4 regions of the Blautia fusiformis genome follow, and region 1 is predicted to be linked to each of the others. Evidence: riboswitches for the same ligand, from Rfam matches in the RefSeq annotation. Region 1 holds a riboswitch; each other region holds the start of a gene.
The links. A riboswitch is a leader RNA that binds a small molecule or an ion and turns the genes downstream of it on or off. The one in region 1 is predicted to bind cobalamin.

Region 1 (8,098 bases):
GAACAGATATAGCCGATCATAACACCACTGATGACCAGCATGGACATGTTGTGGACTTTTTTTGCCACAAGGAGCACAAAGCCCATGGAGATCATTGAGCCTGCAAAAGCAGCCAGGATCATGGCGCCAGAACCGATGGACACCGATCTGCTTAAAAAAAAGATCATCAGAAGCGCCACGATCAGCTTGGCACCGGAAGAGATTCCCAGTACAAAGGGTCCCGCGATAGGATTGTTAAAAAAGGTCTGCAGCAAAAATCCGGAAACAGAAAGTGCTCCGCCAAGGATGATCACTGCCAGTATCCTGGGAAGACGGATCTCCCAGACGATATTATAAGAAGTTTCATCTCCCTGATGCCGGAATATGATATTCAGGATCTCCCTCACAGAGAGGTGGATACTTCCGGAATTTACATTCCATATAAATAAAAAGATTAAAAGTACCGCAAGGATCACAAAAGAGATCCCGTATCGGACTGCGCGTTTTCTGTCATTCATTTTTCTGGTACACTCCTCTTCTGTTTTGTTATCCTGTCCTTTCGTTTCCTGCTCACAGGTGGAAACCGGCAAAGGAGTTAAAGCGAACACTGGAATTTATTTCAGTTTATGCATATAGGTCAGCTCATCCAGAGAATCATCGTCTGTAGTCAGCATGGTGTGGATATCCTCGATCATGGTTCCAAGTCCGGTAGTTTCCTGGAAGAGATTTTTGCCTGTGCACCAGACATTTCCGTTCTTCACTGCCTTGAAATCTGCAAGAAGCTTACTTTTGGAAAGAAGCTCATCAATGGTCTTAAGTTCCCCGTCAATCGTACTGTTATAGATGATATAGTCTGCATCCTTCGCCTTGGCATAAAACTCTTCCATCTGCATATTCATGGTGGAAAGAGCATTGTCATTTACTCCCGTATCCTCCGGAACATAATTTCCCCCTGCAAGAGAGATCATTTCTGAAACATAGTCGCCGCTTTTTCTTATATTTACCGCACCTACGGAGTTGATATAAAAGAACGCTACGGTCTTGTCTGTTTTATCTGCTGTGAGAACCTTATCCAGCTTGTCCGTCTGCTCTTTGAAAACCTTTTCTGCTACATCTTCTTTTCCCAGAAGAACTGCGTAAAGCTTCATCCACTCGGTCCTTCCAAGAGGATGACTCTCATAGCTGGAACGCTCTACCATTACAGGGATCCCGAACTGCTCCAGTTTCTCCTGTACCTCCGGATTGTGATGGATCATGGTGGATTCAATGGCAAGGTCACAGCCCTCGTTCAGGATCAGCTCGTAATCCGGAGCATTGTACTTGCCGGCATAGATCATCTTTTTCTGTTCCATGGCGTCCTTTGCTTCCTGGATATACCATCCGTCTTCCTTGGTTCCGGAAAGCTTGATGCTGTCAATCCCGTCGATAGCGCGGAAAAGATCCATGGCCGAGGTTGCTACCAGATAGATATTGTTTATGGGCTGCTGCAGAACCGCAATGTCAGGATTCAGCCCCTCCGGTGCTTTCTTGCCTTCGGGAACTACAAGAAACTGTCCTTCCTGATCAATAGTGAGCAGCGCATAGCCATCGTTGTAGTAATCCACATTAAATTCCTTTGCGTAGGAAAGATCCATACTGTGGTCAAAGGTAAGGCCTGGAATATCCGCAGGCTTATGTTCTGTCTCTGCTGCCTGCACTGCAAAAGCACACCCCAGGATCAGGGTCAGCGTCAGAAATATGTATGAAATTATTTTTTTCATTTTTCTTCCTTTTTCATGCTCGAAGAATCAAAATTCAGGGTATACTCAATCTCGTGAGGAGTACTCATGGCTACAGTATCTGCAGTCACTTCCATTTCTGCGTCAAAGACTGTGACCGGGATCTCAAATGTGGAGTTTCCGTCTTTGTTCACCGGCTCATATTTTTCGCCGTCCACGATCATGTAATCATAATTCGGACTGCTCCAGATGATGGTTGCCGTAGCTTCTTTGTCCTTGATCTCTACTTTAGCTGGAGATTCTACAGATGCTCTTCCTGTTCCGCCTGTAAGGGTTACATCCGTCTCATAGGTTCCGTCCTCCAGCTTCAGCTCTTCCGGTTTTTTCCCTTCGGATTTTTTGTCGTCAGAGGTTTTTACAGGATTCTTTACGCTGACTTTATGGTCGTACCATTTGCCTTTTTCTCCCAGGATCGCCACGTTAAATTCCTCACCAATGGCCGGTACCGGGATATCAAATCCGTAAACCTCCTCTGTATAACCATCGCTGTACTTCACTGTATCTGTGGTCGGCTCAATGATCTCTGCTCCGTCCTTCTGGGCATCCTCGGCAGTTCCCGCAAACAGGTTAACGATCTTCTTGGAAACCAGACTTACGTGGATGGTCATTTTACCATCTTTGACCGTGAGCTCTCCTTTATTGTCATTGGCCTCATTTACATGAAACATGCTGCTGTCTGTATCAAACTCTGCTGTATAAACGCCATCTTCCAGGGTATCTGCTTTGGCTGCATCTGTATCCTTGTCTTCGGAAGCTTCTGCTTCCTCACCGGACTCTGTTTTTGTTTCATCTGTTTTTGCCATCGCAGGCACAGAGCCCAGCACCAGGACTGATGCACTTGCCATTGCAAGAATTAAGTTTACATAGCGTTTTTTCATGATAATCTTCTCCCTTCCATAGATACAGCAATCTGCCCGGAAAACAGTCTTCCTGATCTTTCCGGGCAGTTACATTGATTTCTTATAGGTATCTGAACTCACTCAGATATTTTTATATTTATTATTCTGCGGACTCCTCAGCAGAATCAGCCTCTGTATCTGCTGCTGCATCAGAATCTGCGGACTCCTCAGTGCTTCCCAGAGAATCGATGGCTGCCTTTGTATGCTCTACATAAAGCTTCTCAACTGCTTCGATTCTTCCAAGACCCTCGATCTGGCAGTCAACCTTATCGAAGTTTCCGGATGCTACAAACTGGCTCTTCCAGGAATCCTCCTCATCACCGGCCATATCGTTATTTGCATGGTCTCCGGCAACAACCATCAGCGGACGAAGAACAACGTTCTTGTATCCTGCTTCTTTTACCTTCTCGATAACCTTGTCGCAGGCTGTATCTTCCGGCTTACCCTCTACAGTACCGATGAATGCGTTCTTCAATCCAAGGTTTTCCATCTGTGTCTGCATCTGATCGTATGTAACGTTAGCTGTATGAGATGTTCCATGTCCCATGAATACGAATGCTGTGCCAGCCTCAGCTGCTGCATCCATGCTGTCAAATCCGGCCTCTTTGCAAGCCGTATCTGTGATCGCCTGAGCAACGGCTTTCTTGTCATCATTGATCACAGTTGCATCGTCTCCAACCTCACCGAGCATTGGCTCTGCGATAGCTACAGACTCGAATTTATCTTTATAGCCATTGATCGCTTCTGTCATCTCATCGTACTCAGCACCATGCATCAGATGGGTAGGCTGTACAACCAGATTCTTAACACCATTCTCTACTGCACGGTCAAGAGCCTGCTGCATGTTATCGATCACTTCATCATCTCTTGCCTCTACATGGTTGATGATGATCTGTGCTGTAAATGCTCTTCTTACAGACCAGTCCGGATAAGCTTCTGCAAGAGCATCCTCGATTCCCTTGACATCCTCTGCACGGCTGTCATTGAAGGAAGTACCAAAGCTTACAACAAGAAGTTCATTCTCACCGATCTCATCCTGGTTACGCGGATCGTCCTTGGAAGCATCTCCTGTGTCACGTCCGAAATAATCCGGATCTGCATTCTCACCCTCTACCAGTTCTTTCTGAGCATCTGTCAGAGCATCCCATGCTTCTTTGGCTGCCTTGCAGTCCTCATCTGTTGTGTCGTTTCTTTCCTGTACATAGATCTTGTCGATCAGAGCTGCTACATTATCTGCTGCTTCCTGATCTGCATCAGAAGCCTCTGTGGTATCAGCTGCCTCAGCGTTCTCTTCTGTAGCAGAATCCTCTGCTGCCATTGCTGTTGTAGCTGCACCCATAGAGCATGTCATGGAAACTGCGAGCATCAGAGCTAACATTGTTTTTCTTTTCATTTCTCATTGTCCTCTTTTCATGTATTTCCAGAATACTGATATGTACAAAAAAGCAGCAGCTCTCTGCGGCCGCCTGCTCACACATGATTCTCTGCGCAATACAAATACATAAAAAGAAGTTCTGTATTGTTATGGAGAATACCGATTCGTAAACCGCGAATCCCTGAATCTCACAATAAGGCAGTTCTCCTGACTTGGTTCCACGCTGCTTTCCCTTCCCGGTCTCCCAGTGGTTATAAAAGCAGCTCCCCTTTCACAGTGACGGTATCGTTCCGGATTCTCACCGGATTCTCTTTTGCACATCCGACTGGATGCAACCTTATCATTATAACATTTGCACATATTTTCTTTTACCTGGTTATCTAACTTTTACCACAAACTCATAAATTTGTCAAGATTGATGTCAGACGATTCACGGTTTTCTGTGATCTTCGCTCACAAAAAACACCTCGCGAAATATTACCAGTGAACAGTAACCGGTTTTCTCCCTGTATCTGTCAGTTATTATCAGAATGCTTTCTCCAATATTCATGCATATCCTGCATAAAAAACAGCCCCTTTCTGTCATCACCCTGATATCAGAAAAGGACTGTCTTACATCAGATATTCGCAATCCGCTTCGCTACTTGCTCATAACAGATAAACTGCTTTGCAGTTTATCTAGTCAAGCGGATATTCGCAATCCGCTTTGCTACTTGCTCATAACAGATAAACTGCTCTGCAGTTTATCTGTTAAAATACTCCTGCTCCAGGTATCTGGCTACGTAGATTCCGCTGGCAGATGCATGGGACAGAGAATGGGTCACGCCGCTGCAGTCTCCGATAACAAAGAGACCCTTGTGGCAGGTTTCCAGATTTTCGTCGATCTCGACCTCCATGTTGTAGAATTTAACCTCAACGCCATAAAGCAAAGTATCATCATCTGCGGTTCCCGGTGCGATCTTATCCAGAGCATAGATCATCTCAATGATGCCATCCAGGATACGTTTCGGCATAACAAGACTTAAATCTCCCGGTGTCGCAGAAAGTGTAGGTGTTACGAAACTTTCCTCAATACGGGCTTTTGTGCTTCGTCTTCCGCGGATCAGATCTCCAAACCGCTGTACCATAACACCACCGCCAAGCATATTGGAAAGTCTTGCAATGCTCTCACCGTATCCGTTGCTGTCATGGAACGGCTCTGAGAAATGCTTGGATACCAGAAGGGCAAAGTTTGTATTGTTGGTATGCTTTGCCGGATCTTCGTAGCTGTGACCGTTTACTGTGATGATACCGTTGGTATTTTCATTCACGACAACACCTCGCGGGTTCATGCAGAAGGTACGGACCATATCCTCAAACTTCTCAGTTCTGTAAACGATCTTGCTCTCATAAAGCTCATCTGTCAGACGGCTGAAAACCTCTGCCGGAAGCTCCACACGGACTCCGATGTCCACACGGTTGGAAAGAGTCGGGATCTTAAGCTCTGTACATACCGTCTCCATCCATTTACTTCCGCTTCGTCCTGCGGAGATGATACAGTAAGTTCCCTCGTAACGCTCATCTCCTACAAAAACTGCATAACCGTCTTCAGTTTTTTCTACTTTGTCAACAGATGCGTCAAAATAGAAGTCCACATGGTCTTTCATTTTTTCATAGAGGTTCTGAAGCACCACATAGTTGATATCTGTTCCCAGATGGCGGACTGATGCATCCAAAAGATGCAGGCCGTTCTGAAGGCAGAGCTTACGGATCTCGCTGTTTGTGGTAGAATAAAGTTTGGTTCCCTCACCGCCATGCATCAGGTTCAGTTTATCTACATATTCCATCAGCTCTGTGGCTGTATCCTTGCCGATATGCTGGTACAGAGTTCCGCCAAACTGATTGGTGATATTATATTTTCCGTCGGAGAAAGCGCCTGCACCGCCAAATCCCTTCATGATCGCACAGGTTTTGCAGTGGATACAGGATTTTACTTTCTTTCCGTCGATGGGACATTTTCTTTTTTCCAGAGGATGACCAGCTTCAAAAACCGCGATCTTTTTCTCCGGATCATTATTCATCAGTTCATAGGCCGCAAAGATTCCACCGGGACCTGCTCCTACGATCAGTACATCATATTTCATAAATAAAAACTCCTTATCTTGTATTGCACATTTTCAGTACTTTGTTTTTGCATAAACCCTGTCTATTCTACAACAAGTGTGTTCAAAAGTCACCTGTTTTTTCGGAACCTTCCGATCTTAAGCTTTTTTCCATCTGTTTCCACGGTAATAGCACCGTTTTTCATGGTGTATTCCACCTGACTTCCGGCCGCTTTAAGCCGCTCTACGGTTTCCGGTGACGGATGTCCGTAGGTGTTAGTGAGCGAACAGGAAATGATCGCCACTTCCGGCTTTATTTTCTCAAGAAATGCTTCTGTGGTAGAATAACGGGAACCGTGATGTCCCACCTTCAGACAGTCAACATCCTCAAGCCCCCCGGCTGCCAGAAGCTTTTTCTCCGTATCTGCACCGATATCTCCGGTAAAAAGCATCTGAAAATCTCCAAAAGACAACTCCATCACCATAGCTTCCTCATTCACATCTTTTCCTGTGGCATTTTTCTCCGGCCACAGAACAGAAAAAGATACTTTGCCGCAAGGCAGCTCATCCCCTTTTCCGGCTGTCATGACCTTAACTCCGGCTGTTTTTGCTGCCTCTGCAAGCTCCCTCCACGCATCTGGTCTTTCCGCCCAGGCAGGCAGGATCAGATATCCGGCCCGGATGGTTGTAAGACCTTTTCCCATATATTCCAGAAGCTCCTTCACACCGTTGATGTGATCCTGATCTGTATGGGAAATAAAAATCCCATCCAGCCAGGAAATCCCCTGACTTTTCAATGCCGGCAAAAGGCAGTATCTTCCAAGCTCCGACTGGCTGCTGCTTCCTCCGTCGATCAAAAAATGGTGATCCTCCGGGGTCTCCACAAGAATACCGTCACCTTGTCCTACATCCAGGCAGATCACCTTCAGACTTCCTGCTGGATGAAATCCCAGTATCAGGATTCCGACTGCCAGAAAAATACCGGCTGTTATCCGGATAGCATATAGCTTCCAACAACCTGCTTCCGCCCGCTCCTCTGATAACTCCATTTCCTCACTGACTGCTTTTTTCTTCCGGAGCTGTTCTTTTATATACTGTCCCATAAACAGGACTATGATCAAAAAGCCATAATATACCACAATCTGCCATATTTCCGGCTCCCCTCCGATCCAGGTACTCCATCCTGATCTTCCTGCCAGACTGCAGAGATATTCATAAAAAAGCAGCAGTACCCTTGCCGGCAGGATTACCAGTTTTGCCGCAGGAATACTGAGAATTCCCAGCAGCAGCGCCGCCATTCCTCCAGTCAGCACTACCCCCACACTTGGAAGCACCAACAGATTCAGGATAAATCCGGCAATAGAGACTTCTCCGAAAAACTTCAGCATCACCGGCAGAGTCACAAGCTGAAGAGCTATAGGACTTACCAGTGCCTTTGTCCATTTTTTCTCCGCTCCTGCAAGGGCACAGATCTTTTCCGCAGCGAACCCCATTCCCAGAACACAGCCAAAGGACAGAAGAAATCCGCTGTCCAAGAGATAGGCCGGAGATTCCACAAGGAGCATCATGGCAGTTACGGAAAGAGCACTCATCATATCATAGATCCGTCCGGTGATCCTGGCTCCCATGGCGATCAAAAACATAGTTACTGCACGCATGGTGGAAACACTCCCTCCGGTCATGATCCCATACTGCAGCATCACTCCCAGAGAAAAAATCCCGGCAGGCCAGATTCCCAGTCCCATCTTCTTTAGAAGGTTGTAAAGCCCCATTCCAAGAATACTGATATGAAGTCCGCTGATGGCAAGGATATGTATGATCCCGGCCAGCTGATAGCTCATCTGTGTTTCCGGATCCAGTTCCTGTTTGTCTCCAAGCGTCATGGCACAAAAAACAGGTGCATCTTTTCCTGCTGCTTCCTTCAGGATCTGTCTGCAGCTTTCTTTTATCTCCAAAAGGAGCTGCCTGTAGCCGGAATACACTGCT
Region 2 (8,098 bases), on a different contig from region 1:
CTTCGTTTTCATCTTTCGGTATATAGTTATCGAAGATCTTTACAAAGATCTTTGATTTCCAGTACGCCAGCGTGGAAAATCCCATCAGAATAAAAAGCATGATCAGGATGGATGTAAACCGTGCGTAGCTCACATAAGCAAAAAGCCACATCAGTAGGAGTGGGGACGCAGAGATCACAAGCATCAAAAGTGTCAGCGGAAGATGGCGGACGGACATCAGGAATGCATTTACAAAGGTATTCTTGACGGAATTAAAAAATTTGGAAAGGATCGGATAAATGTACAGAAGGATCATCGCATAGATCAGTGCAAATGCAATGAACAGACTGAAAAGTCCTTTGTACATAGCTCCGCTTCCGACTCTGGCGATCCGAAGATCGATAAACAGAACAGCAGCGGTGAGGAGCATGATGATATTGATGATGGTCGCCTGTTTGAAGTTCTGTTTGAAGGAGTGGAAAAAGCTGCGGGCAATATAGGATTCCTCGTCTCTTGCCATCTTTAGTGTGACATAGTAGAGAGCTGTTATGGAGGCGCCTGCGGTGACAACCGGAATGCAGCAGAGGATGCACAGAAAATTCAGAAGAAGCAGGTCTGCTACGCGTCCCATGAACACGAAGAATTTGTTGTCCATGTTGAAAAAACGATTCATTTGATAAGTCTCCTTTTCTTTTGGATATTACTTTAAGTATACCCAATCACAGCAGAAAAAGCAAATCCCAAATGTTTTCCGGGGCAGTGGAAATGGGAAAATCATGTGTCCGCCATAGAAAGACAAAAAAGAGAAATAGTTTATTAAATTTTCCTAAAAGGCTTGCTTATCACGATTTAGAGTGTTAAAATATCAGTATTGTATTAGACGAAATTCATGTATTTTAAAGGAGCGTAACAATGAGCAAAAAAATCAGGACGGAGGCTGTGGATCATCTTTTTGAAGCGATCCTGTGCCTGAAGGACAAGGAAGAGTGTTATACATTTTTTGAGGATGTGTGCACCATCAATGAGCTGCTTTCTTTATCTCAGCGCTTCGAGGTAGCCAAGATGCTTACTGATAAGCGTACATACCTTGATATTTCCGAGAAAACAGGAGCTTCCACAGCTACGATCAGCCGTGTGAACCGTTCCCTGAACTATGGAAATGATGGTTATGAGATGGTATTTGCACGTATGAAGAAGGATAACGGGGAGCAGGGCGGCGAAGCAGAATAAGGCTTACGTCCATACCGTGATGATAACGGATAATGCTGTAACGAAAAAGAGACAGGCGATCGTGCGTCTGTCTCTTTTTTTTCGGTGCGCCCGGCGACGCACGTTTATGACCGGATGTGAGATCCGGATATTATTTGTCTTTTTTTGAGGAATCCGTATCTTTTGAGGAATTCATGTGGTCGATCATGTTTTCGATGATCATTTTTTTCATGTATACGTCGAAGCTAAGAAGACAGATAAAGGAAAACTGGTGAAGGAATTCCTTATCCTCCGGGTCGGCGTCCTCAAAAATTTCTCCGGCACTTTTGAAACGGCGCATAAGATCCTTTTCCAGGTAACGGATCTGTGACTGCTCCATACTGAAAACCTCCTGGTAGATGTAAGTCATGTCCTTTTCTGTAACGGACTTGAAGTATTTCTCGGTGATCGGTCCCAGAAGGGTCTGGATATCACTGATAGAGAGGATATTCTTAAAATAGTAGATAAAGATCAGCATCAGCAGATGCTCCCGGGAATACCGCTTTTTTTCCGGCGGGGGAAGGAGCTTGTTCTTTGCGTAATTGTTGATCATGGTCTTGGTCAGGATCTTGTCATCATTATGACGCTTGGTGGAAGCGAGATTATCTTCCATAAAGGTTGTGACCTGATCCATGTAAAGAGCAATATTGGGAATTTCATCGGGTTTTATATAATCAAGCTCAGCAATTTTTGCAAAAATGCTGTTCATCATTTCTTTTTCGTTTTCTGTCATCGCATTATCACCTCTGCTCCCTATTATATAGTTTTAAATACTACTTGTAAAGAAACTTTTTTTCAGAGAGGTGGGTTTACCGGAAAGTAAAGTCATGATAGTATATAAAGATACTGTTCATATGGAAAAAGAAATGGAGATCAAAATGAGTATACATGATGCTTTGGACACATTGAATCCTATGCAGCGGGAAGCTGCCGTACATACAGAGGGACCACTTCTGATCCTCGCAGGAGCCGGTTCCGGAAAAACAAGAGTGCTGACCCACAGGATCGCCTATTTAATGGAAGAAAAGGGTGTAAACCCATGGAATATCCTGGCGATCACCTTTACCAACAAGGCCGCCAGTGAGATGCGGGAACGTGTGAATAAAATTGCGGGAATGGGTGCGGAGAGCGTATGGGTCTCCACCTTCCATTCCGCCTGCGTGAGGATCCTGCGCAGACATATTGAGGTGCTGGGCTTTGGCAGTAATTTTACCATTTATGATGCCGACGACCAGAAAACAGTCATGAAGGAAATCTTCCGGAAATTTGATATCAATACCAAGATTTACAAGGAACGAGGCGTTCTTGCTGAGATTTCCCATGCCAAGGATGAAATGATCACACCGGAAGAGATGGAGCTGAATGCGGGCGGTGATCCGGATGCACGGAAGATTGCCGGTATGTATAAGGAATATCAGTCTATCCTCCGGGGAAACAATGCACTGGATTTTGATGACCTGATCGTGAAGACTGTGGAGCTTTTTCAGCATAATCCGGATATCCTGGACTATTATCAGGAACGTTTTAAATATATTATGGTGGATGAGTATCAGGATACCAATACTGCCCAGTTTAAATTTGTAAGTCTTCTTGCTGAGAAATACAAGAATCTCTGTGTGGTTGGTGATGATGATCAGTCCATCTATCGTTTTCGTGGAGCAAATATCGGGAATATCTTAGGCTTTGAGAAGGTTTTTCCTGAGGCTAAGGTGGTGCGCCTGGAACAGAATTACCGTTCTACCCAGAATATCCTCAATGCAGCCAATGAGGTGATCGTCAACAACACAGAGCGTAAGGAAAAACGCCTCTGGACAGAGAACGAAGAGGGCGATAAAGTACATTTCCGTCAGTTCAACAACGGATTTGAGGAAGCGGAGTATGTTGCAGGAGAGATCATCCAGGGGCGCCGCAACGGGAAATTCCAGTACAAGGACTGTGCAGTACTTTATCGGACCAATGCCCAGTCCCGTCTCTTTGAGGAGAAATTTCTCCTGGCAAATGTTCCTTATAAGATTGTCGGCGGTGTGAATTTTTATGCCCGCAAAGAGATCAAGGATCTGTTAAGCTATCTGAAGACCATTGACAATGCCAGTGATGATCTGGCTGTGCGCAGAATCTTAAATGTGCCAAAAAGAGGGATCGGGCTCACCAGCATCGGCCGTGTCCAGGACTATGCGGATATGATGAACCTGAGCTTTTACGATGCGCTCCGCGTGGTGGAGGAAGTACCGTCCATTGGCAGGGCAGCAGGAAAGATCAATGATTTTGTATCCTTTATCCAGGGACTGAAAAGTAAGGCAGAGGCCTATACAGTCCGTGAAACCCTGGAAGAGGTCATTGAGCTTACCGGTTATGTGAAGGAACTGGAGGCAGAGAAAACGGAGGAGGCCCAGGCGAGGATCGAAAATATCGATGAGCTGATCTCCAAGACAGAATCCTTCCAGGAAGCCATGGAGGAGGCCGGACAGCCGGCAACACTTTCTGCATTTCTGGAGGAGATCGCACTGGTGGCAGATATCGATTCTGTTGATCCGGATCAGGATTATGTGCTGCTGATGACTCTTCACAGTGCCAAGGGACTGGAATTCCCAAATGTATTTATCGTGGGAATGGAGGACGGTGTTTTTCCGGGGTATGCTTCCATCTGGTCCGGTGATCCGTCGGATATCGAGGAGGAGCGAAGGCTCTGTTATGTGGGGATCACCCGTGCCATGAAGGAACTGACTTTAACCTGTGCAAAACAGCGGATGATCCGTGGGGAGACTCAGTATAACCGTGTGTCACGTTTTGTAAGGGAGGTTCCACGGGAACTGGTAGATCTTGGACATACCATTCAGGAGAAAAAGCCCAGGGTAGATGATATCGTATCTCCGAAAAGCGCCTATGCCCAGATGAAAATGAATTTCCAGGCAAAGAGCACCCTGCAGAAAAAAGATTTCACAGTGAAGAAGGCGGACAGCCTGGACTATGGTGAGGGAGACACGGTCCGTCATGTGAAATTCGGAGTCGGTATCGTAAAAAATATCGCAGACGGCGGCAGAGACTACGAAGTGACGGTAGACTTTGACAAAGTCGGCGTGAAAAAAATGTTCGCCGGTTTTGCCAAGCTGAAAAAGATCTGAGAGGGATCTCTCCGGGCAGACTATTTCTGCAAAAAACTGTAAAAATCCGGCCTCAAGGTTGTAATTGGAAAACCGGTATGTTAGAATCAGTATCAGCGTAATTGAATTGCTGTGAAGTGGACAGTATCACCGGCACATATGCTGCCGGATACTGTGAGAGGGAATCGGGTAAAAAGCCTGAGCGGTTGCGGCCACTGTATACAGAAGAAGGGATTTCACATGCCATTGCAGAAACTCATGTGAGAAGGCGAAATCCCGATGTCAGAGAGATTCTGGAGAAAATTCTGATACATCATTCATGATCGGCTAAAAGATGAATGGTGTATCAGTTTTTATTTTGCAGAGTTTTTTCTGAGTCTGTAAGTCAGGAAACCTGCTTGACAGTATGTAAGTGGGAGCTTCCGTACAAAGTGTTCCGTGCAGATTTTATGAAGCCCCATCTTTTCGGTTACCCATAGGCAACAGGAGATAAAACAGGCGAAAAGAGAGGAAATGAAATGAAAAACAAGTATGTATCCACAAGAATCATGGCAATGGTAATGGCAGCGGCAATGACCGTATCAGCAGCTCCGGCTGTTTATGCCGCAGAGAGAGCAGACTCCGAGACCATCAAGGAAGACAACCAGCCGGCAGCAGAAGACAGTACAGAGTCTGCAGACACCGAAGATTCTTCCGCAGAGGCAACCAAGACAGAATATCCTCTGACCATCACAACCTATGATTACGATGGAAACGAAATCGAAACCACTTATGAAAAAGCACCGGAAAAAGTCCTTGCTGTATATCAGGGAAGCATTGAGACTATGCTCGCACTTGGTCTGGAAGACCACCTGGTAGCTACCGCAGGTCTTGATAATGAAGTTCCGGAAGATCTCAAAGAAGCATTCTCAAAAACAAATTATCTTGACGAATTTACCCCATCCCTTGAAACTGTAACAATGCTGGAGCCGGACATGATCTTATCCTGGAGCTCTCTTTTCTCTGATAAGAATCTGGGAAATGTAACAGACTGGATCGACAAAGGCTGCAACACCTACTACAACACCAATACTCGTCCGGACGGCGACAGAACACTGGAAAATGAATTCACAGATATCTTAAATATCGGAAAGATCTTCGATGTACAGGACAAAGCACAGGCTATCGTTGATGATGCAAAAGCAGTGATCGACAAAACTCTTACTGCAACTGCAGATGTAAAAGACAAACCAAGCGTAATGGTATTGGAGCCTCTTGGAGATGACATCACAAACTATGGCGTAAAGAGCCTTGGCGGAGATATGGTAACACAGTTAGGCGCAACTCTTGCAAACCCGGATGCTTCCACCGTTGGAAAAGAGGATATCATCGCAGCCAACCCTGACGTGATCTTTGTGGTTTACATGCCATATGCAGGAGATGATCCGGAAACTGTTAAGAACAGCCAGCTTGCAGTGATCCAGGATGATGAGTCCCTGAAGAGCCTTGACGCAGTAAAGAACGGACGTGTTTACCCGATCATGCTCAGTGAGATGTATGCAAGTGCAACACGTACCCAGGACGGAATCGAAACTTTTGCAAAGGGATTATATCCGGACGTAAATCTTGACTGATCGGAGAAAATGCAGTGAAAGAAACAGCTTCACAGAGAAAAAAAGATAAGGTGCTCAGAACATCCATGTATGTGGCAGTTCTCATCGGACTTGCAGGATTCCTTATTTTTTCCATACTTGCAGCCATCACTTTTGGAAATGCGGATCTGTCACTGAAGGATGTATACAGCGTTATCGCTTATAAATTGTTTCATATAAAAAGTCTGTCCGCCTATGCGGAAGGCGCAGTTCATGATGTTGTGTGGCTGATCCGGCTGCCTAGAGTCCTTCTGGCTCTGGCAGTTGGAATGGCTCTTTCCGTGTGCGGCGTGGTGATGCAGGCTATCGTGCAGAACCCGCTGGCAGACCCGTATGTGCTGGGTATCTCATCTGGTGCATCTCTGGGTGCCACACTGGCCATCATGCTTGGAATCGGAAGCTTTCTTGGCGGAAACTCTGTGGGAATCACAGCTTTCATTGGCGCGATGATCACTTCTTTTGCGGTGATCGCCATTGCAAACATGGGTGGAAAGGCAACTTCCGCAAAACTGATCCTTGCGGGAATGGCGGTCAGCGCAGTCTGTTCTGCTTTTTCCAATTTTGTCATTTATATTACCAATGACAAAAATGCGGCAACAGAAGTTATGAAGTGGAGCATGGGAAGTCTTGCCGGAGCAAGCTGGACCAGAGTGGGTGTAATGCTTCCGGTCACGCTGGTGTGCGTGGCTGTTTTCTGGACGCAGTACCGGAACCTGAATCTGATGCTTCTGGGAGATGACGTATCCATTACCCTTGGAACAGATCTGCACAGACTGCGGACTTTTTATCTGATCGTTGCTTCTGTTATGATCGGATTTGCCGTGTACTGTGCCGGTGTAATCGGATTTGTGGGACTGGTGATCCCTCATGTGGTCCGGATCCTTTTTGGAACAGATCACAGAAAACTGCTCCCCTTAAGTGCGCTTCTTGGTGCATCGTTTCTGATCTGGTGCGATGTGGCATGTCGTGTGATCCTTAAAAATTCCGAGATGCCCATCGGTGTGCTGGTATCCATTATCGGTGCTCCCTGCTTTATTTATCTGCTTGTGCGGAAATCCTATGGATTCGGAGGTGCCCGGTAATGAAGATCACCACAGAAAATATTCAGGTTGGCTTTCACGCCAGACAGATCCTGAAGGGAATCTCCATGGAATCCCAGGATAAGGAACTGGTAGGAATCATCGGACCAAACGGAAGCGGAAAATCCACTTTGCTGAAATGCATTTACCGTATTCTGAAACCAGACGCAGGAGCCGTGTATCTGGACGGCGAGGAGCTTCATTCCATGAGTGTTCGAAGCTCTGCGAAAAAAATGGCCGTGGTGGCACAGCACAATTATTATAATTTTGATTTTACGGTTCGCGAGGTGGTTCTTATGGGGCGTGCGCCTCATAAAAAGACTCTGGAACGGGACAATGCAAAAGATTACCAGATCGTGGATGAAGCGCTGAAAACCGTACAGATGGAGGCGTTTGCAGACCGTACCTTTTCCACTCTTTCCGGAGGAGAGCAGCAGAGGGTGATCCTGGCAAGAGCACTTGCCCAGCAGACCTCTGCACTGATTCTGGATGAGCCTACCAATCATCTGGACATTACCCACCAGATCATGCTGATGGAGCTGGTGAAAAAACTTAATGTAACCGTGATCTCCGCTATTCACGATCTGAATATTGCAGCAGCATACTGTGATAAGATCTATGTACTGAAGGACGGAGTTCTGGAAGGTTACGGAACGCCGGAAGAAGTCCTGACCCCGGAGCTGATCCGCAGGATCTATAAAGTAGAAGCGGAGATCGTTTACGACAGCCGCGGAAAGATGCATATTTTGTTTTTATGATTCTGGCTGTGAGGCGGGATGCATAGAGGGAAAAAGATGAAAAAGATCGGGATTTTGACATGCCTTAATTCCAATGATGTGTGTACCAGGGCAGGATGTCTGTCTGCATTTCGGGAAAGAAGAGATTTTTTTTCCGGCTATCCGGAAGATACGATTCTGGCAGCTGTGATGACATGCAACGGATGCAAAGAAACCAATGCAAAAGAACCTGCTGAAGATGAGGGGATTTTGGAAAAGGCAGATCGGCTGGTCATTGAAAAGATCAGCGTCATCCATGTCGGGGTATGCCGTCTGAATGAGGA
Region 3 (8,098 bases), on a different contig from region 1:
ACACGGTCGCTCTTCTCAGCTGTACGCTCGATGGAAGCTTTTACCATCTCCGGTGTCATATCATCGCCGTTGGAGAATTTTACACCCTCACGGATCTTGAATGTCCATGTTTTTCCATCTTCACTGTTGTCCCACTCTTCTGCAAGACATGGAACGATATCACCGTTCTCATCGAATTTTGTAAGGCACTCACCGATCGCATAACGGGATACAACCCAGCTGAAATACTGCTCTGTCGGCTCAAGTGTATCTGCAAAGCTTGTTACTCCAATCGTGATTTCCTTATCACTGCTCTTATCGCCCTTTGCCTGAGCCACTGTTGTCATAGAAAAAGTCATCATACATGCAAGTGTAGCAGCCAGCACTTTTTTAACTACGTTATTTCTCATTTCATCCTCCTAAAGATAAATATACTGATTATTGGTGTTGGTTTGTTACAGAAACGTTTTTTAATCCTGGCGCGGATCCAGTACATCACGGATGCTGTCTCCAAGCATATTGAAAACAACAACACAGATCACGATCGCAATACCAGGGTAGATCATAAGCCATGGCGCTTTTGCCATGTAAGTTCTTCCTTCATTCAGCATCAGTCCCCACTCCGGTGTCGGCGCAGTTGCACCAAATCCCAGGAATGAAAGGGAAGCCAGCTCCAGCATCATGGTTCCGATATCTGCTGCCGCAGTTACCACCATCTGGGTTACCATGTTCGGAAGAACGTGTACAAGAAGAATTTTCCAGGTCTTTGTTCCGTTTACCACTGCAGCTTCTATATAAAGACTCTTCTTGACTTTCAAAACCATACTTCTTGCAAGGCGGGCATACTTCGTCCAGCTTACAGCCGCGATGGAGATAACGGCATTTACCAGGTTTGGTCCCAGCATACCGGCAATGGCGATGGCCAGTACAAGGCCGGGGAAAGAGATCATCATATCTGCGATACGCATAATCACCGCGTCCACAACGCCACCGAAATATCCGGCAATAACTCCTAAAAATGTACCGATCACAAAAATCACCGCAACCAGACATAATGTCATGATCAGGGAAGTTCTTGTTCCGAAAATAACACGGGAAAGAAGATCTCGTCCAAGTTTATCCGTTCCGAACGGATGAGCGGAACTCGGCTCCTGCAGTGATTCAGTCATAACTGCATTCAGCGGATCATATGGCGCAAGCTGCGGTGCGAAGATCGCAACGCCAATTACCACCAGGCCCAGAATGAAGAAAAGAGTGAACTGTTTATTTTCTTTAAATACTCGTAATACCTTTTTCAATTATCTATCCTCCTTAAGTCTTGGATCGAGATAAGTGTAGGACAGATCCACAAGCAGGTTGATGCACATGTACAGGATCGCGATCCAGAGTACATAGCCCTGTACAAGAGGATAGTCACGACAGGAAATTGCCTTTACTGCCATATTTCCCATACCAGGCCAGTTGTAAATGATCTCTACAACTGCGGTACCTCCAAGGAGGCTTCCAAGGGAAAGACCCAGCAGTGTTACCAGCGGAAGCATTACATTAGGAAGAACGTGTTTCCAAAGGATCACGCTTTCTTTGATTCCACGCATTCTTGCACCGGTCACATAATCCTGGTGAAGCTCCTCCAGCACCGCACTTCTTACCTGGCGGGTATATTTCGCAGACATGGCAAGTGCAAGAGTCAGTGCCGGAAGGATCATAGACTTGAAATCCGTACTTCCTCCTGCTACATTGATCCAGCGAAGCTGAACACCAAAGATACTGAGAAGGATCAGGCCCAGCCAGAAGCTTGGAACAGATACTCCCACAAAGGTAATTCCTCTCACAAAATAATCCGGGAATTTGTTCTGATATACAGCGGCCAGGATTCCAAGCGGTATGGAAATAATGACCATCATCAAAAGTGCCAGCAAAGACATCCTCAGCGTTGGCCAGAAACAGGATACCAGTTTATCCGTTACCGGCATTTTGAAAGAATAGGACTGTCCCATATCTCCTGTAACAACACCCTTCAGCCAGGAACCATACTGCACGAGAAAGGGCTGATCAAGGCCAAGCTCATGTCTTGTTTGTTCCAGAAGCTCCGGTGTCGGAAGATTACCACATTCTGTCAGCATGATCTCCGCAGGATCACCAGGTGACAGGTAGGTCAGTCCAAATGTGAAAAAGCTGATTCCAAATAATACAATGATGATCTGGAGAAATCTTTTTCCTATTTGTTTCTTTGTCACGTTTTACTCCTTTCCTCATTTGATGCGATTTTAACATTGCCGTTTTAATTGAGTTAGATAAAAAAACTACTGGATTCTTATTATGCAGAACATGCATGGAATTTTAGAAATTTGCACGAAAAAAGCCCGCGATGAAATACGGGCACATAAAAAAATATGCTTCCTATCTTCCGTAAGAATCATTTTAAAACAATTGCAAGCAGGTCTCCTGACTTAGGATCCTTACCCTCAGACACCTTCCCGGTCTATTTCTCACGCACTCGACCAGTGGTATTTTGTCTGAGGATTCCCCCTTACAGTGACGGGATCGTACCGGATTTACACCGGTTTCCCTATTAATCCTCTCGGAACTTACAACGGCTGATGTGAAAATCAGCAAATGCTGTTAAATTACCTAAATATTATACGATAAAACTATAGTTTATGTCTATGGAAAAATGTTATATTTTTTGAAAACTCATAAATTTTGTTAAAGATGCTTGAATTGTATATATCCCCCATTGGGGATTTGACAATTAAATTTATCTGATCTGCTAAAAAAACACGGATTTTACCTCGCTGTTTTTACAAATAGAATAGCAAATGGTAAAACCCGGTTTTCTTACTGTTTCAATATGTTTTCAGACAGAAGCGTTCTGAAAAGATTGTTTACTATCAGGTCAGAGTATCTGTGATCGCCGCATATGCGATCATCGGTCCGTCTTCAATGATATTCAGGCTGGCTGTCTGATAAAGTACGACTCCGTTTTCAGTTGCAATAGACGTGTAAAGTAAATTTCCATAGTAATCTCTCAGTTCACCCAGTTCTTCCCCCTTAAAGAAGTACTCTCCAGGCTTCTTGGATGGATACCAGCATCCGGTATACGGCGCATATTCATAGACTACATTTTCAAGAAGCATCTGACGGTAATGCTTCAGACCATGACACGTCTTTCCCTGGAGATGAAAAACAAGGTGACGGACATCTCTTTTATCCTGTTCTACTTCCTCCCAGGTCCAGTAGCTGTGTCCGCCTCTTTCGATAAGAATACTTGGAATTCCAAGAGAAGAAGCATAATTATAGGCGCCACCTGTGGCGGTTGTGGAACGGACTACATATTTTACGCCGATATGCCGTGCCATATGTAATGACTTCTCTGCTGTTTTTTCATCTACAACCCCTACATAATAAACATAGGGATGAAGTTGTTCGAACCCATCTCCGCTATGCAGGTCGATATAATAATCTGCTATGGAAAAAAGTTTCGTTACTATAGTATGGGCAATACGATCTGCAGCTGTTCCCTCAGGATCTCCGGGGAAAACGCGGTTCAGGTTCTTGCCATCCTCATAGACCAGACTCATGGTGCGATGCTCAAAGCCGCTGACGTTGACCAGTGGAACGATGATCACATTTCCCTTCAGTTCTTCCGGCTGAAATTCTTTTGCAAGTTCCATTGCTGCCTGGATTCCCACATACTCCGCACTGTGTATTCCTGCCGTGATCAGGACCGTCGGTCCGTCTTCCACTCCGCATATCACAGTTGCCGGCATTGCCATGCCATTTCCTGAGATCTTAATTTTTCCCTGTGCCTTCTCTCCTTTTTCAATCACCCAGTCATCAATTTTGATCATTGATTGTTTCCCTTTTCCTTTTTTATATTTCCGCACTTTTGACGATAAGTATAACATGCCTAACCGAAATTGTATATATTCTTTTTAGGATTCCAGGAATACATAAAAAAGCTTCCGTAACCGTTTTTTCTGACCCGGTGTACAGAAGCTTTTTTCCTGAATGATATATAATTTATCTTTTCGCCAGTTCCCTAGTGATTTCTTCCCAGCTGACGCCTTTTTCCACCATGAGTACCATCATATGATAAAGAAAATCTGAAATTTCATATTTAATCTCTTCTTTATCCGGATTTTTGGCTGCAATGACGATCTCTGTGCATTCTTCACCGACTTTTTTCAAAATCTTGTCGATTCCTTTATCAAAAAGACAATTAGTATAGGAACCTTCCTTTGGATGCTCTTTTCGGTCAGTGATCACATCATACACATTCTGGAACACGTGAAGTGGATTGGTATCATCGTACTCTTTTTTCATCAGCGGTTTGAAGAAACAGGTACGGTTTCCTGTATGGCAGGCTGCTCCAACCTGCTCCACTTTGGCAAGGATCGTATCATTATCACAGTCAATAGTAAGAGCCTTTACATACTGTACATGTCCGGATGTCAGACCTTTGGTCCAGAGCTCATTCCGGCTGCGGCTCCAGTATGTCATTTTTCCCAGCTTCAATGTTGTGTTAAAAGCAAGCTCATTCATATAGGCCAGCATCAGTACTTCATCCGTCCGGTAATCCTGGACAATAACCGGAACCATTCCGTCACTGTTTAATTTAAAATCCGACCATGCAATATTACTTTTATATGTGTTTACCGGAATTCTGGCTTCTTCGCAGGTTTCCTTAAATGTATGCAGATCATTTTCAAGACTGCTTACATAAGCACCGCAAAGTCCGGACACAGCTGCTTCTCCTAAAAGCTTCAGAACGTTCTCAGATCTGTTTTCATCGGTATGAAGAACAATGGAAATCTGCGAAATCTCTGCGATTTCATTTTCGACAGTGTCCAGAGCCAGAACAGTGTCTGCATATTTTTCAATCAGATCCTGATTTTCTGTGAATTCTCTCAGATCAGAGATGCTGATCATCATACGCTCTTTTCCAAAGCGCCGGGATACTTCTTCCAGAAGCTTGATATTATTCTCTTTCGAAAAATTCAGTACAACTTTGGCACATCCCGCATAGATCAGCTTTTTTACATCTTCCATACGTTTGATATTTCCCGCTGCGATAACCGGGATCTCAGATGCCTGGCAGATATCACGGATTTTTCCAATCGCACGGTCATGCTCTGCATCTGCGGAAGAAAAGTCAAATACCAGAAGCTCATCTGCCCCATTGTCACCGTAAAATTTTGCAAGTGTTTCTACATTTCCGTCTCCGAAAAGATTTCTCTGTCCAAATCCTGTTACCGCTTTTTCTGAATGAAGATAAAGACATGGGATCAACTGTTTGTTCATAAGTGGTCTCCTTCTGTATCAGAGGCTTCCCTTGGTAGAAAGCACGTCTGTGATCCGGGAATCGTATTGTGTTGCTGCATCAAGGGCTTTCGCAAAGCTTTTAAACATGGCCTCTGCCACATGATGGCTGTTTCCTCCGGAAAGAACTTTGATGTGAAGATTCATTGCCGCAGAATAGGATACTGCATAAAAGAATTCTTTTACCATCTCTGTGGCCATATCCCCTATTTTTTCAGTAGAAAACTCTGCATCCCATCCAAGATAAGGTCTTCCGGAAAGATCTACTGCGCAGAGTACAAGCACTTCATCCATAGGAAGGATACAGCTGCCGTAACGTTTGATCCCTTTTTTGTCGCCAACTGCCTCGCGGATAGCGTTTCCAAGGACGATTCCTGTATCTTCAATGGTGTGATGATCATCTACATTCAGATCACCGTGGACTCTCAGCGTAAGATCATACAGTCCATGTCGCGTAAAACCGTCCAGCATATGGTCAAAAAAGCCAATACCTGTATCAATATCGGAACTTCCCGTTCCATCAATATTCAGCTGCAGACGTATCTGTGTTTCTTTTGTGTTTCTTTCGATCAGTGCTTCTCTTGCCATTATTCGTTCTCCTTGTCCTCTTCCTCAAAACGGACTGCAATGGAATTTGCGTGTGCAGTCAGCTGTTCCGATGTGGCAAACTGGATAATGTCCTTGTGGATCTTTCGGAGTGCTTCTCTTGAATAATATACAATACTGGATTTTTTGATAAAATCATCTACAGAAAGTGCGGAGAAAAATTTGGCAGTCCCATTGGTAGGAAGCACATGGTTTGGTCCTGCAAAATAATCTCCAAGTGGTTCAGAGCTGTGCTCTCCGATAAAGATCGCACCTGCATTTCGCACCTTCATCATATCTTCAAAAGGATTCTTTGTGACGATCTCCATATGTTCAGAAGCAATTTCATTGGCAGCCTCAATGGCCTCGTCCATATCTTCTGCGATCAGGATATAGCCAAAGTTCTCCAGGGATTTCTCGATAATGGCTTTCCTGGAAAGTACCTCAACAAAACCTCTGACTTCTTTATCTACCTGATCTGCAAATTCCTCATTTGTTGTGATCAGAATCGCAGATGCCATCTCATCGTGCTCTGCCTGAGAAAGAAGATCTGCTGCAATATAACGTGGATTTGCAGTCTCATCTGCAAGAACGAGGATCTCGCTTGGGCCGGCGATAGAATCAATGCTTACGTATCCATAAACTGCCTTTTTTGCAAGCGCAACAAAAATATTTCCGGGCCCTACGATTTTGTCAACCTTTGGAATACTCTCGGTTCCATATGCAAGTGCTCCGATAGCCTGTGCACCACCCACTTTATAGATTTCATCTGCACCGGCTTCGTTGGCAGCAACAAGTGTGCTTGGATTTACTTTTCCGTCTTTTCCAGGAGGTGTTGTCATTACAATACGGTCAACACCGGCAACTTTTGCAGGAACGATATTCATCAGCACGGAAGACGGATATACAGCCTTTCCACCGGGAACGTAAACACCTACACGGTTCAGAGCGGTTACCTTCTGACCAAGCATGGTTCCGTCTGTTGTGCTTGTGAACCAGCTGTTCTGAAGCTGCTTTTCGTGATAGCTGCGGATATTCACCAGTGCTTTTTTGATCACATCGATCAGGGAAGGATCTACCAGCTTGTATGCTTCCTCGATCTCCTCCGGTGTTACACGGATCGTATCCCCTGTCACTTCGACTTTATCAAATTCTCTGGTAAATGCAAATAACGCGGTATCTCCCTCTGCTTTTACTTTGGCAAGTATATTTGCTACTGCATCCTCGTATTTTCCATAATTATTAGGGCTTCTTTTTAAGAGAGTTTCCAGAATATCTTTTGTAGATTCTTTGGTGAGTTTTACCTTACGCATAATAAATTCTGCCTTCTTTCTGTATTTTGGAGGTTCATCTGTTGCTCAGTTTATTTGACCACACCTCGAAGTTCCGTGATCAGTTTGCGGATCCGTTCATCTTCCATTTTCATGCTGACCTGATTGACTACCATACGTGCAGACAGCGGGCAGACTTCTTCCAGCACCTTCAGGCCATTCTCACGAAGGGTGCTTCCGGTTTCCACGATATCCACGATAACCTCGGAAAGTCCTACGATCGGTGCAAGCTCGATGGAACCGTTCAGCTTAATGATCTCCACAGTCTGATGCTTTTTGTTATAGAAGTAATCCTTTGCAATATTTGGATATTTTGTAGCTACACGGATCAGCTGATTGTTATTCAGAACTTCTCTGGCGCTTTCAGGGCCGCAAACGCACATGCGACATGCTCCAAATCCAAGATCCATAACCTCATATAGCTTTCTTCCTTCTTCCAGAATGGTATCCTTACCTACGATACCGATATCTGCTGCACCATACTCTACATAAGTCGGCACATCCGGACCTTTTGCAAGGAAAAACTTCAGCTTCAGTTCCTCGTTGGTAAAGATCAGCTTTCGGGAATCTTTGTCACGCATCTCCTCACATGTAATACCGATCTTCTCAAACATATCCAGTGTTTTGCTGGCCAGACGCCCTTTTGTGAGGGCAAATGTAAGATATCTCATCAGTCCTGCTCCTCCTTTGTCGGGCACAATGCCACTTTTTTACCTTCGTTTCGAAGCTCCATTGCTTCCTGGATCGCTTTTTTCAGATTTGCCGGATCATAGGTGATCACAATGGTCTTATCACCGGCCGGAGCAGTCAGCTTCTGTCTGGAAAGCGCGAGCATCAGGTTATCAACCACAATGGCAAATCCAATGGAAGAAGCCGGTTTT
Region 4 (8,098 bases), on a different contig from region 1:
AAAGTATTCTTTCCAATTTGCAGAAATTTTTGATGGAGCTTGGAAAGGGATATGCTTTTGTGGCAAGGCAGCAGCATATCCATACGGAGAAACAGGACTATTATATCGACCTTGTGTTTTACAATTACATACTGAAATGCTTTGTCCTCATCGACCTGAAAACAGAAAAGATAACACATCAAGATGTAGGACAGATGGATATGTATATCCGTATGTATGATGAATTGAAACGTAGTGAGGGCGATAACCCAACAATCGGTATTGTTCTTTGTTCCGATACAGATGATGATATTGCCCGTTATTCTGTTATGCATGACAATGAACAATTATTTGCTTCCAAGTACAAATTATACCTGCCGACAAAAGAAGAACTGAAAGCGGAGATTGAAACTCAAAAGGCAATGTTTTATCTTCAGCAGCAGGATAATGAAGACAGAAACAAAAACTATACTTTTAACATTGAATGAGTTAAAAAGAAATAAAATAAGAGCATTTGATCAGAATGAATTCCTTCATGATGGGAATCGATTCCGAGGGTATGCTGATCTCAGCAGTACCTGAGGAAGATGGTCATGAAGGACTGAACCTTCTGATGGTAGATGACAGAATCCCGGCAGGTGCAAAGCTGTACTAAAATTAGATATAAAACAAGAGCACTTCTCAGAGTTAATAATCAGAAAACCGAGAGGTGCTTTTTTCGTGCTAAAAAATATATCCCGGCAGTCAACTACTGCAAAACAGTATATAACAGTTGACAACAGTATTATACTGTTATATACTGTTTGCAACAGGAGGGAACATATGAAGATTATAATCAATAATACATCGATGGTACCAATTTATGAACAGATCATGGAGCAGATCAAGGCGCAGATCATCTCCGGAGAGTTAAAAGAAAATGATATATTGCCGTCCGTGAGAACAATGGCAAAGGAACTGAAGATCAGTGCACTTACTGTGAAGAAAGCATATGACAATCTGGAAGCAGAGGGCATGACAGTCACAGTTCATGGGAAAGGAACGTATGTAGCGGCTTCGAATACACAGCTGATGGAAGAAGAGCGCAGGAAAGAGGTTGAGGCGGATCTGGAAGCAGCAATTCAGAAGGGAAGGCGCTGCGGAATGAAAGAGGAAGAGATCCGTTCGTTGTTTGAACTCATCATGGAGGATGAATGATTATGTTGGAGATCAAAGGAGTAAAGAAAAGCTACGGTGAATTTCAGTTAGACTGTTCGTTAAATGTAGAAAAAGGAAGAATCACCGGTCTGGTTGGAGAGAACGGAGCCGGTAAGAGTACTTTGTTCAAGGCAGTGCTCGGACTCATTTCTTATGATGCCGGTGAGATAAAGATCCTGGGAAAAATACCGGAAGAGTTAAGTGAAAAAGAGAAAGAAGAGCTGGGAGTTGTCCTGGCAGAAACCGGATTCAGTGGATACTTGAAAGGGAAAGATGTTGAGGCAGTCCTTGCCAAATTATATCCAAAGTTTGAAGCAGAAAAATTTCATCAGATGTGTGAAGAATATCAGATTCCGTTGGATAAATTTATAAAAGAGTACTCAACAGGAATGAAAGCAAAGCTGAATCTGATCGTTGCATTGACACATCAGGCAGAATTCCTGATGCTGGATGAGCCGACAGCAGGGCTTGATGTCGGAGCGAGGGAAAGGATGCTGGATATTTTAAGAGAGTATATGGAAGAAGAGCCGGAGAGAAGTATCCTGATCAGCTCACATATTTCTTCGGACTTAGAACATCTGTGTGATGACATTTATGTGATACATAAAGGAAAGATTGTACTTCATGAAGCGATGGATACGATTCTTGAAAAATATGCAGTGTTGAAGGTCAGTGAGGAACAATATCAGGCAGTGGACAAAAGGTATCTTTTGAAAGAGAAAAAAGAGTTTTTTGGAGTTGCCTGTCTGACGAACGAGAAGCAGTATTATATAGAAAATTATCCGGAAATCGTAGTAGAGAGCGGATCACTCGATCAGGTGATCCTGATGTTGACAGGAGGCGAAAGATGATGAAAGGAATCAGAGGGCTTTTGGAAAAGGATTTTCGATTGTTTTTTCGACAGGGTGGTAATCTTTTTTTGGTGTTAGTGTTTGTAGCATTGTTTTTTATACTTACAGGAAAAAAGGCAGCTGCTTTCATTGCAATGTATATCCCATCTGTTCTGGCGATATATTCAGGTAATACGATCAGTTATGATGAAAATGGCCATGGTTACACATATTTATTTTCTTTACCCGTAAATAAAAAAATATATGTCAGAGAAAAATATATTTTTTCCTTTATCATGACAGCATGTGGATGGTGCATTGGAATGATCTGTGCAGGAATTATGGTACTCATAAATCCTGAAGAGGTGTTTGATCTGGAAATGCTGGCAATGGAGTTGATCACATTTTTTGTGTTTCAGGCAATTGCGGGAATTATGATCGCGATCAGGATAAGGTTCGAAGGAGAGAAAGGGCGAATTGTGCTGCCAATCGCAATTTTAATTATTTTTGCGATTTGTTATACAATTAGATCTTTTGTGAAGACTAACTTGGGATTAAAAGAAAGTATTCTGCATATGATAGGGGGAATAGGGGATCTTGAAATCGGGATTGCCCTCATTGTGCTAAGTCTGCTTATATGGTTTGCTTCGTATAAGTATAGTATGAGCGCCATGAAGAAGAAAGAGTTTTAAGATAGGCGTGGCAAAGATGATCCATTAAAAATAATGATTATAAAGATGTAATAGCTACCAAAAATATGAGAAAAACTTTGTGAAAAAATAGGCTTGTGTTTCGTAAGAGTCCCTTGTAAAATAGCGGTCAAGGATGAAAAGAAAAGGAGATTCTTATGGGAACTAATGAAAAAGATATGACTGCCGGATCTCCCGGAAAACTGATCATAACTTTTGCCATACCAATGATGCTTGGAAATATTTTTCAGCAGTTTTATACAATGGCAGACACCATGATCGTCGGACAAGTGGTAGGAGTTAAAGCACTGGCGGCAGTAGGTGCCGGAGATTGGCTGGTATGGCTGGTGTTGGGGATTATGACAGGTATCACACAGGGTTTTTCTATTCTTGTATCTCAGTATTATGGAGCAAGGGAAAAGGAAAATCTGAAATGTGCAGTAGCGAAAAGCTATATCATGACAGCATTACTGTCTGTGGTCGTACTCGCAGTAAGTGAAGGTACAGTTTATCATGTTCTTTTATTTTTACAGACACCGGATAATGTCATTGATCTGACAATGCTATATTTGCGGCTGATCTTTGCAGGAATCCCGATCATAGCTGCTTATAATATATTTGCAGCGATCCTTCGGGCACTTGGAAACAGCAGATCTCCGTTGATCGCAATGACAGTGGCAGCAGTGATCAATGTGGGACTGGATTTGTTATTTGTGGCGGTTTTTGGCTGGGGTATAGCCGGAGCAGCAGTGGCGACCGTTATCGCGCAGGGATTTTCTGCCTTGTACTGTTTGATCGTATTACGTAAAATCCCGGATATCCGCCTGGAAAAGAAGGACTTTTACAGGCAGCCCTCTATGAGCCTGCGGCTTTTGGAACTGGCGGTTCCTCTTGCGATACAGAATGTGATCATCTCCGTGGGAGGACTTGTGGTACAGTATGTGATCAATGGATTTGGTTTTCTGTTTGTGGCGGGATTTACGGCATCGAACAAGCTGTATGGGGTTTTGGAGATGGCTGCCGTTTCATATGGATATGCTATTACAACCTATGTGGGCCAGAATCTTGGTGCAAAAAAATACCAGAGGATTCGAAAAGGCGTGCGCAGCGGCACTTATATGGCAGTGCTCACTTCGGCTTTCATTTCCGGCATGATGGTACTGTTTGGACGTAATGTACTGTCCCTGTTTGTATCCGGTGAACCGGATCAGACCCGACAGGTATTGGATATAGCATATAAGTATTTGTTTATCATGGCTGTCTTTTTGTGGGTGCTGTATCTGCTGTATGTGTATCGTTCCGCTATCCAGGGCCTGGGTAATACTTTGATTCCGCTTGCCAGCGGCATTGCAGAATTTATAATGCGTGTCAGTGTTGCGCTGCTGCTGCCAAAACTGATCGGTGAAGATGGAATATACTATGCAGAGATCTGTGCATGGAGCAGTGCAGCTGTTTTATTATTCGTAAGTTATATGATCATTATACGGAAATATAAAGAAGTCACCGTTCATACATAATGTTATTTACTTAAGGGATCTATAATAATACAGGCAGAAAATATCCGGGTTTCACTATGAAACGTTCAGATATTTTATATTTGACAAAAAACTATTTATATAAAAAGAAAAGTATGATATTATAATATTTATTCATTGCAACTATGAAAATTGAATAGTCAGAAGGGTGTACAAAGTACTTAATAAGGAATCTGGTGAAATGCCAGAACAGCCACCGCTACTGTGACAGGGACGAAAACCAAAATATCACTGGAGAGATCCGGGAAGATGGTAAGTAGGAAGAACTGGAGTCAGGAGACTTGCCTTTTTGACAGAAGAATTCTGATTCGGATGGGATACAGAAGGAATAAGCTCTGCCTGAGGTGGAGGTTTGTTTTTTGTGCTGATATGATGCTGGATCATATCAGCTTTTTTTATTTTAAAAACAATAAACAGATAAAAAATGAGGAGAGATGAAGATGGGAAAAGTAATTGCAAAGCGTTTTATATTTATGATTCCGGTAGTGCTGGCGGTTACATTTATTATTTTTATGCTGAGTTTTATATCGGCAGGTGATGCTGCCAGAGTGCTGGCGGAGAAAAAATATGAGCATCCGTCACCGGAGCAGGTAGAAGAAGTACGGCATGAGGAAGGACTGGATCAGCCGGTGCTGGTACAATACGGGAAATGGCTGGATCAGGCACTTCATGGCGATTTTGGAAAATCATATTCTACCAGAAAACCGGCTTTTGAGGAATTAAAAAGATATTTTCCACAGACATTTAAACTGGCAGTTACTTCGTTTTTATTGTTGATGATCGTATCAGTCCCTCTTGGAATTTTGTCGGCAATTTATGAAAACAGAGTTCTGGATAAAGTCATTCGCATTTTGTCGTCCCTCAGTGTATCTATGCCATCTTTCTGGATCGGTCTGATGCTGCTCTATATATTTGGAGTAAAGCTAAAAGTGATTTCCGTGATCGGAGGAGATGCCGGAGGCATCCCGATTCTTGCGGCATTTGCCATGGATATCAGTTTCTTTGGAATTATGACGAGATTGATTCGTACCAATATGATACAGGTGCTGAAGCAGGATTACATACGTGCCAGCAGAGCTAAGGGATTGTCATCTGTAAATGTAATTTTGCGTCATGGTCTGAAAAATATCCTGATTCCTGTGCTGACACGTCTGGTATCAATTGTGATCGGTTTTTTCTGTGGCTCAGCTGTGATAGAAAGTATTTTTTCAATTCAGGGAATCGGAAATCTGGCATTGAAATCCGTGATCTCAAAAGATACTCCGGTGCTGCAATGTTTTATCTTTATTCTGGCTGTTGGCATTGTAGTATTAAATTTTCTTGTGGATATCGCCTATTCTGCGATTGACCGGCGAATCCAGTTAAAGTAAAGGAGAGATCATAGAATGGGAAGCAGAAGAAAGCAGAAAACAGAAAAAAGCATGATCCAGAATCTGTACTGGAAACAGGTATTCCGGTCACCGAAAACAAAAATAGGATTGATGGTGGTCATAATTTTTGCATTGGCAGCTATTTTTGCACCTGTATTAGCGCCGCATGATCCACTGCTTGTGGATGTTTCGATAAAATTAAAGAATCCGTCGGCGGCATATCCTTTAGGTACTGATCAGCTGGGACGATGTATTTTATCAAGACTTCTCTGGGGCAGCCGGTATTCACTGAGCTATAGCTTTACGGTGCTTCTGATCACTGTATGTGTCGGGGTGCCGATCGGACTGTTTGCCGGATATGTAGGTGGAAAAATCGATTCCATAATTATGAGGATCATTGATGTATTTATGGCTATGCCGGTCTTTATTGTGGCACTTGCCATTGCAGGAACCGTAGGAGCCAGCGGCGCTCATCTGATTCTGTCCTTATCGGTCGTATCCTGGGCAGAATATGCAAGGCTTGCCCGAGCATTGACACTTCAGGAAAAAAATAAAAATTATATGACCGCACTAAAAGCCGGCGGCTGCGGCCACGCAAGGATCATATTTAGGCATGTATTGAGAAATATCCTGCCATCTGTGATCGCACTGGCAACAATGGAAATCGGTTCGATCATTCTGTCAATTGCCGGTTTTTCCTTTATCGGCCTTGGTGTGCAGGCACCGACACCGGAATGGGGGATCATGCTCAGTGACAGTAGAAGTTATATCCAGACTTATCCAAGACTGATGTTTTATCCGGGCATACTGATCATGATCATTGTTCTGGCATTTAATTATCTGGGGGAGGGAATACAGAATGGAACAGCCCAAAAATGATGTCCTAAGGGTAAAAAGACTACATGTGGAGTTTCAGACATCTCACGGAATGGTTCATGCAGTAAAAGATGTCAGCCTGGAAGTAAAACGCGGAAGGATCCATGCTCTGGTGGGAGAAAGTGGAAGCGGCAAGTCAGTTACCTCTCTGACGATCATGAATCTGCTTGCAGGAAATGGAAAGGTGATATCCGGAGATGTGACACTGAACGAAAAGAGTCTTCTGAAGTTATCAGGAAAAGAAAAACGACAGTTATACGGAGACAGGATCGGAATGATCTTTCAGGATCCGACTGCTGCTCTTGATCCGCTTTTTACAGTTGAACAACTGCTTCTGGAAGGACTGAGAAAACATCGCAGAATGAGCAAAAAACAGGCAAGGGAAGCAGCGTTGGAAAGTCTGCGGATGATGAATCTGCGTGATCCGGAAGAACTGATGAAGAAAAAACCTTACGAATTGTCTGGTGGTATGTGCCAACGTGTTATGATCGCCATTGCCATGTCCATGAAACCGGATTATCTGATCGCAGATGAGCCGACGACAGCCTTGGATGTAACCGTACAGAAGCAGATCCTGGAAGAAATCTATCAGCTATCCAGGAAAGAAAATCTGGGCGTGTTATTTATTACGCATGATCTGGGTGTGGTGGCAGAGATCGCAGATGATGTTTCGATCATGAAAGACGGCGAAATAGTGGAAAACGGAACGGTTGAAGAGATCTTTTATCATCCGCAGCATTCATATACAAAAAAACTGTTGGATGCAGTTTTATAGGGGAAAAGTATGAGTACGTTACTAAAGACAGAACATTTAAAAAAATATTATGGCAAGAAAAAAATTGTGAAGGCAGTGGATGATGTAAGTCTGGAAATCCATGCAGGATCATCCATGGCCCTGATCGGTGAAAGTGGAAGTGGTAAAACTACATTCGGAAAGCTGATCGCCGGCCTGGAGAAACCTACAGATGGAAAATTCTGGTTTCAGGGACAGGAAATGCAGGATTTGTCTGAAAAGCAGTTTCGTCCATATCGCAAGAATCTTCAGATGGTCTTTCAAAGCAGCAGCGGGGTATTTGATCCTGGTTATACCATTGGAGAAAATATTCTGGAAATTTTGAAATTACATGAAAAACTGCAAGAGGGTGAGTATGAAGAGCGAGTAAAGGAGGCTTTGATCCAGACGGGGCTTGATCCGGATATCCGCAACCGTTATGTTGGACAGATTTCAGGAGGTCAGTGTCAGAGAGCTAATATTGCGAGAGCATTGGTATTAAGACCGGAACTTGTGATCTGTGATGAACCGGTATCCAGTCTGGATTATTCCATACGAAAGCAGATCCTGCATCTGTTAAATGAGCTGCAGGAAAAATATGAGATGACCTATTTACTGATCACTCACGATCTGTCCAATGTTCCATATCTCTGCAAAGAGGTGGCTATTATGTATCAGGGACGCGTGGTCGAGTTTATCGATCATACGGACAGCTTAAAGGAGACTGCCGTGCATCCTTATACAAAAGATCTGTTTGATTCTATTCCGGTAAAAGAACCGAAAATGCGAAGAATCGGATCGCAGGAAAAGAAAATATTTTCAGATACCATTCCGGAACAGGGCTGCCCAT

Region 2: it holds a riboswitch for cobalamin, as region 1 does, so the genes downstream of both, LKD46_RS11460 (ABC transporter substrate-binding protein) here and LKD46_RS09925 (sirohydrochlorin cobaltochelatase) in region 1, are expected to answer to the same signal.
Region 3: it holds a riboswitch for cobalamin, as region 1 does, so the genes downstream of both, nikB (nickel ABC transporter permease) here and LKD46_RS09925 (sirohydrochlorin cobaltochelatase) in region 1, are expected to answer to the same signal.
Region 4: it holds a riboswitch for cobalamin, as region 1 does, so the genes downstream of both, LKD46_RS13460 (ABC transporter permease) here and LKD46_RS09925 (sirohydrochlorin cobaltochelatase) in region 1, are expected to answer to the same signal.

The regions. Positions count from the first base shown of each region.
Region 1 covers NZ_JAJEPT010000010.1:62,737-70,834, reverse strand. Annotated here, with positions in the region: gene LKD46_RS09940 (FecCD family ABC transporter permease) at 1-497, opposite strand, end outside; gene LKD46_RS09935 (ABC transporter substrate-binding protein) at 594-1,739, opposite strand; gene LKD46_RS09930 (hypothetical protein) at 1,736-2,635, opposite strand; gene LKD46_RS09925 (sirohydrochlorin cobaltochelatase) at 2,757-4,049, opposite strand; cobalamin riboswitch at 4,212-4,386, opposite strand; gene LKD46_RS09920 (NAD(P)/FAD-dependent oxidoreductase) at 4,775-6,154, opposite strand; gene LKD46_RS09915 (DNA internalization-related competence protein ComEC/Rec2) at 6,244-8,098, opposite strand, start outside.
Region 2 covers NZ_JAJEPT010000012.1:121,261-129,358, forward strand. Annotated here, with positions in the region: gene LKD46_RS11440 (YesL family protein) at 1-652, opposite strand, end outside; gene LKD46_RS11445 (YerC/YecD family TrpR-related protein) at 892-1,209, shown strand; gene LKD46_RS11450 (DUF1836 domain-containing protein) at 1,340-1,960, opposite strand; gene pcrA (DNA helicase PcrA) at 2,106-4,349, shown strand; cobalamin riboswitch at 4,448-4,743, shown strand; gene LKD46_RS11460 (ABC transporter substrate-binding protein) at 4,847-5,941, shown strand; gene LKD46_RS11465 (FecCD family ABC transporter permease) at 5,956-7,041, shown strand; gene LKD46_RS11470 (ABC transporter ATP-binding protein) at 7,041-7,796, shown strand; gene LKD46_RS11475 (CGGC domain-containing protein) at 7,833-8,098, shown strand, end outside.
Region 3 covers NZ_JAJEPT010000009.1:101,256-109,353, forward strand. Annotated here, with positions in the region: gene LKD46_RS09370 (ABC transporter substrate-binding protein) at 1-389, opposite strand, end outside; gene nikC (nickel transporter permease) at 450-1,277, opposite strand; gene nikB (nickel ABC transporter permease) at 1,278-2,216, opposite strand; cobalamin riboswitch at 2,398-2,586, opposite strand; gene LKD46_RS09385 (M14 family metallopeptidase) at 2,871-3,830, opposite strand; gene hisIE (bifunctional phosphoribosyl-AMP cyclohydrolase/phosphoribosyl-ATP diphosphatase HisIE) at 4,003-5,283, opposite strand; gene hisB (imidazoleglycerol-phosphate dehydratase HisB) at 5,302-5,889, opposite strand; gene hisD (histidinol dehydrogenase) at 5,889-7,199, opposite strand; gene hisG (ATP phosphoribosyltransferase) at 7,250-7,888, opposite strand; gene hisZ (ATP phosphoribosyltransferase regulatory subunit) at 7,888-8,098, opposite strand, start outside.
Region 4 covers NZ_JAJEPT010000016.1:53,258-61,355, forward strand. Annotated here, with positions in the region: gene LKD46_RS13430 (PDDEXK nuclease domain-containing protein) at 1-467, shown strand, start outside; partial or broken gene LKD46_RS13435 (methionine--tRNA ligase subunit beta) at 515-634, shown strand; gene LKD46_RS13440 (GntR family transcriptional regulator) at 802-1,176, shown strand; gene LKD46_RS13445 (ABC transporter ATP-binding protein) at 1,179-2,027, shown strand; gene LKD46_RS13450 (ABC-2 transporter permease) at 2,024-2,698, shown strand; gene LKD46_RS13455 (MATE family efflux transporter) at 2,854-4,212, shown strand; cobalamin riboswitch at 4,360-4,533, shown strand; gene LKD46_RS13460 (ABC transporter permease) at 4,671-5,600, shown strand; gene nikC (nickel transporter permease) at 5,616-6,479, shown strand; gene LKD46_RS13470 (ABC transporter ATP-binding protein) at 6,460-7,251, shown strand; gene LKD46_RS13475 (oligopeptide/dipeptide ABC transporter ATP-binding protein) at 7,261-8,098, shown strand, end outside.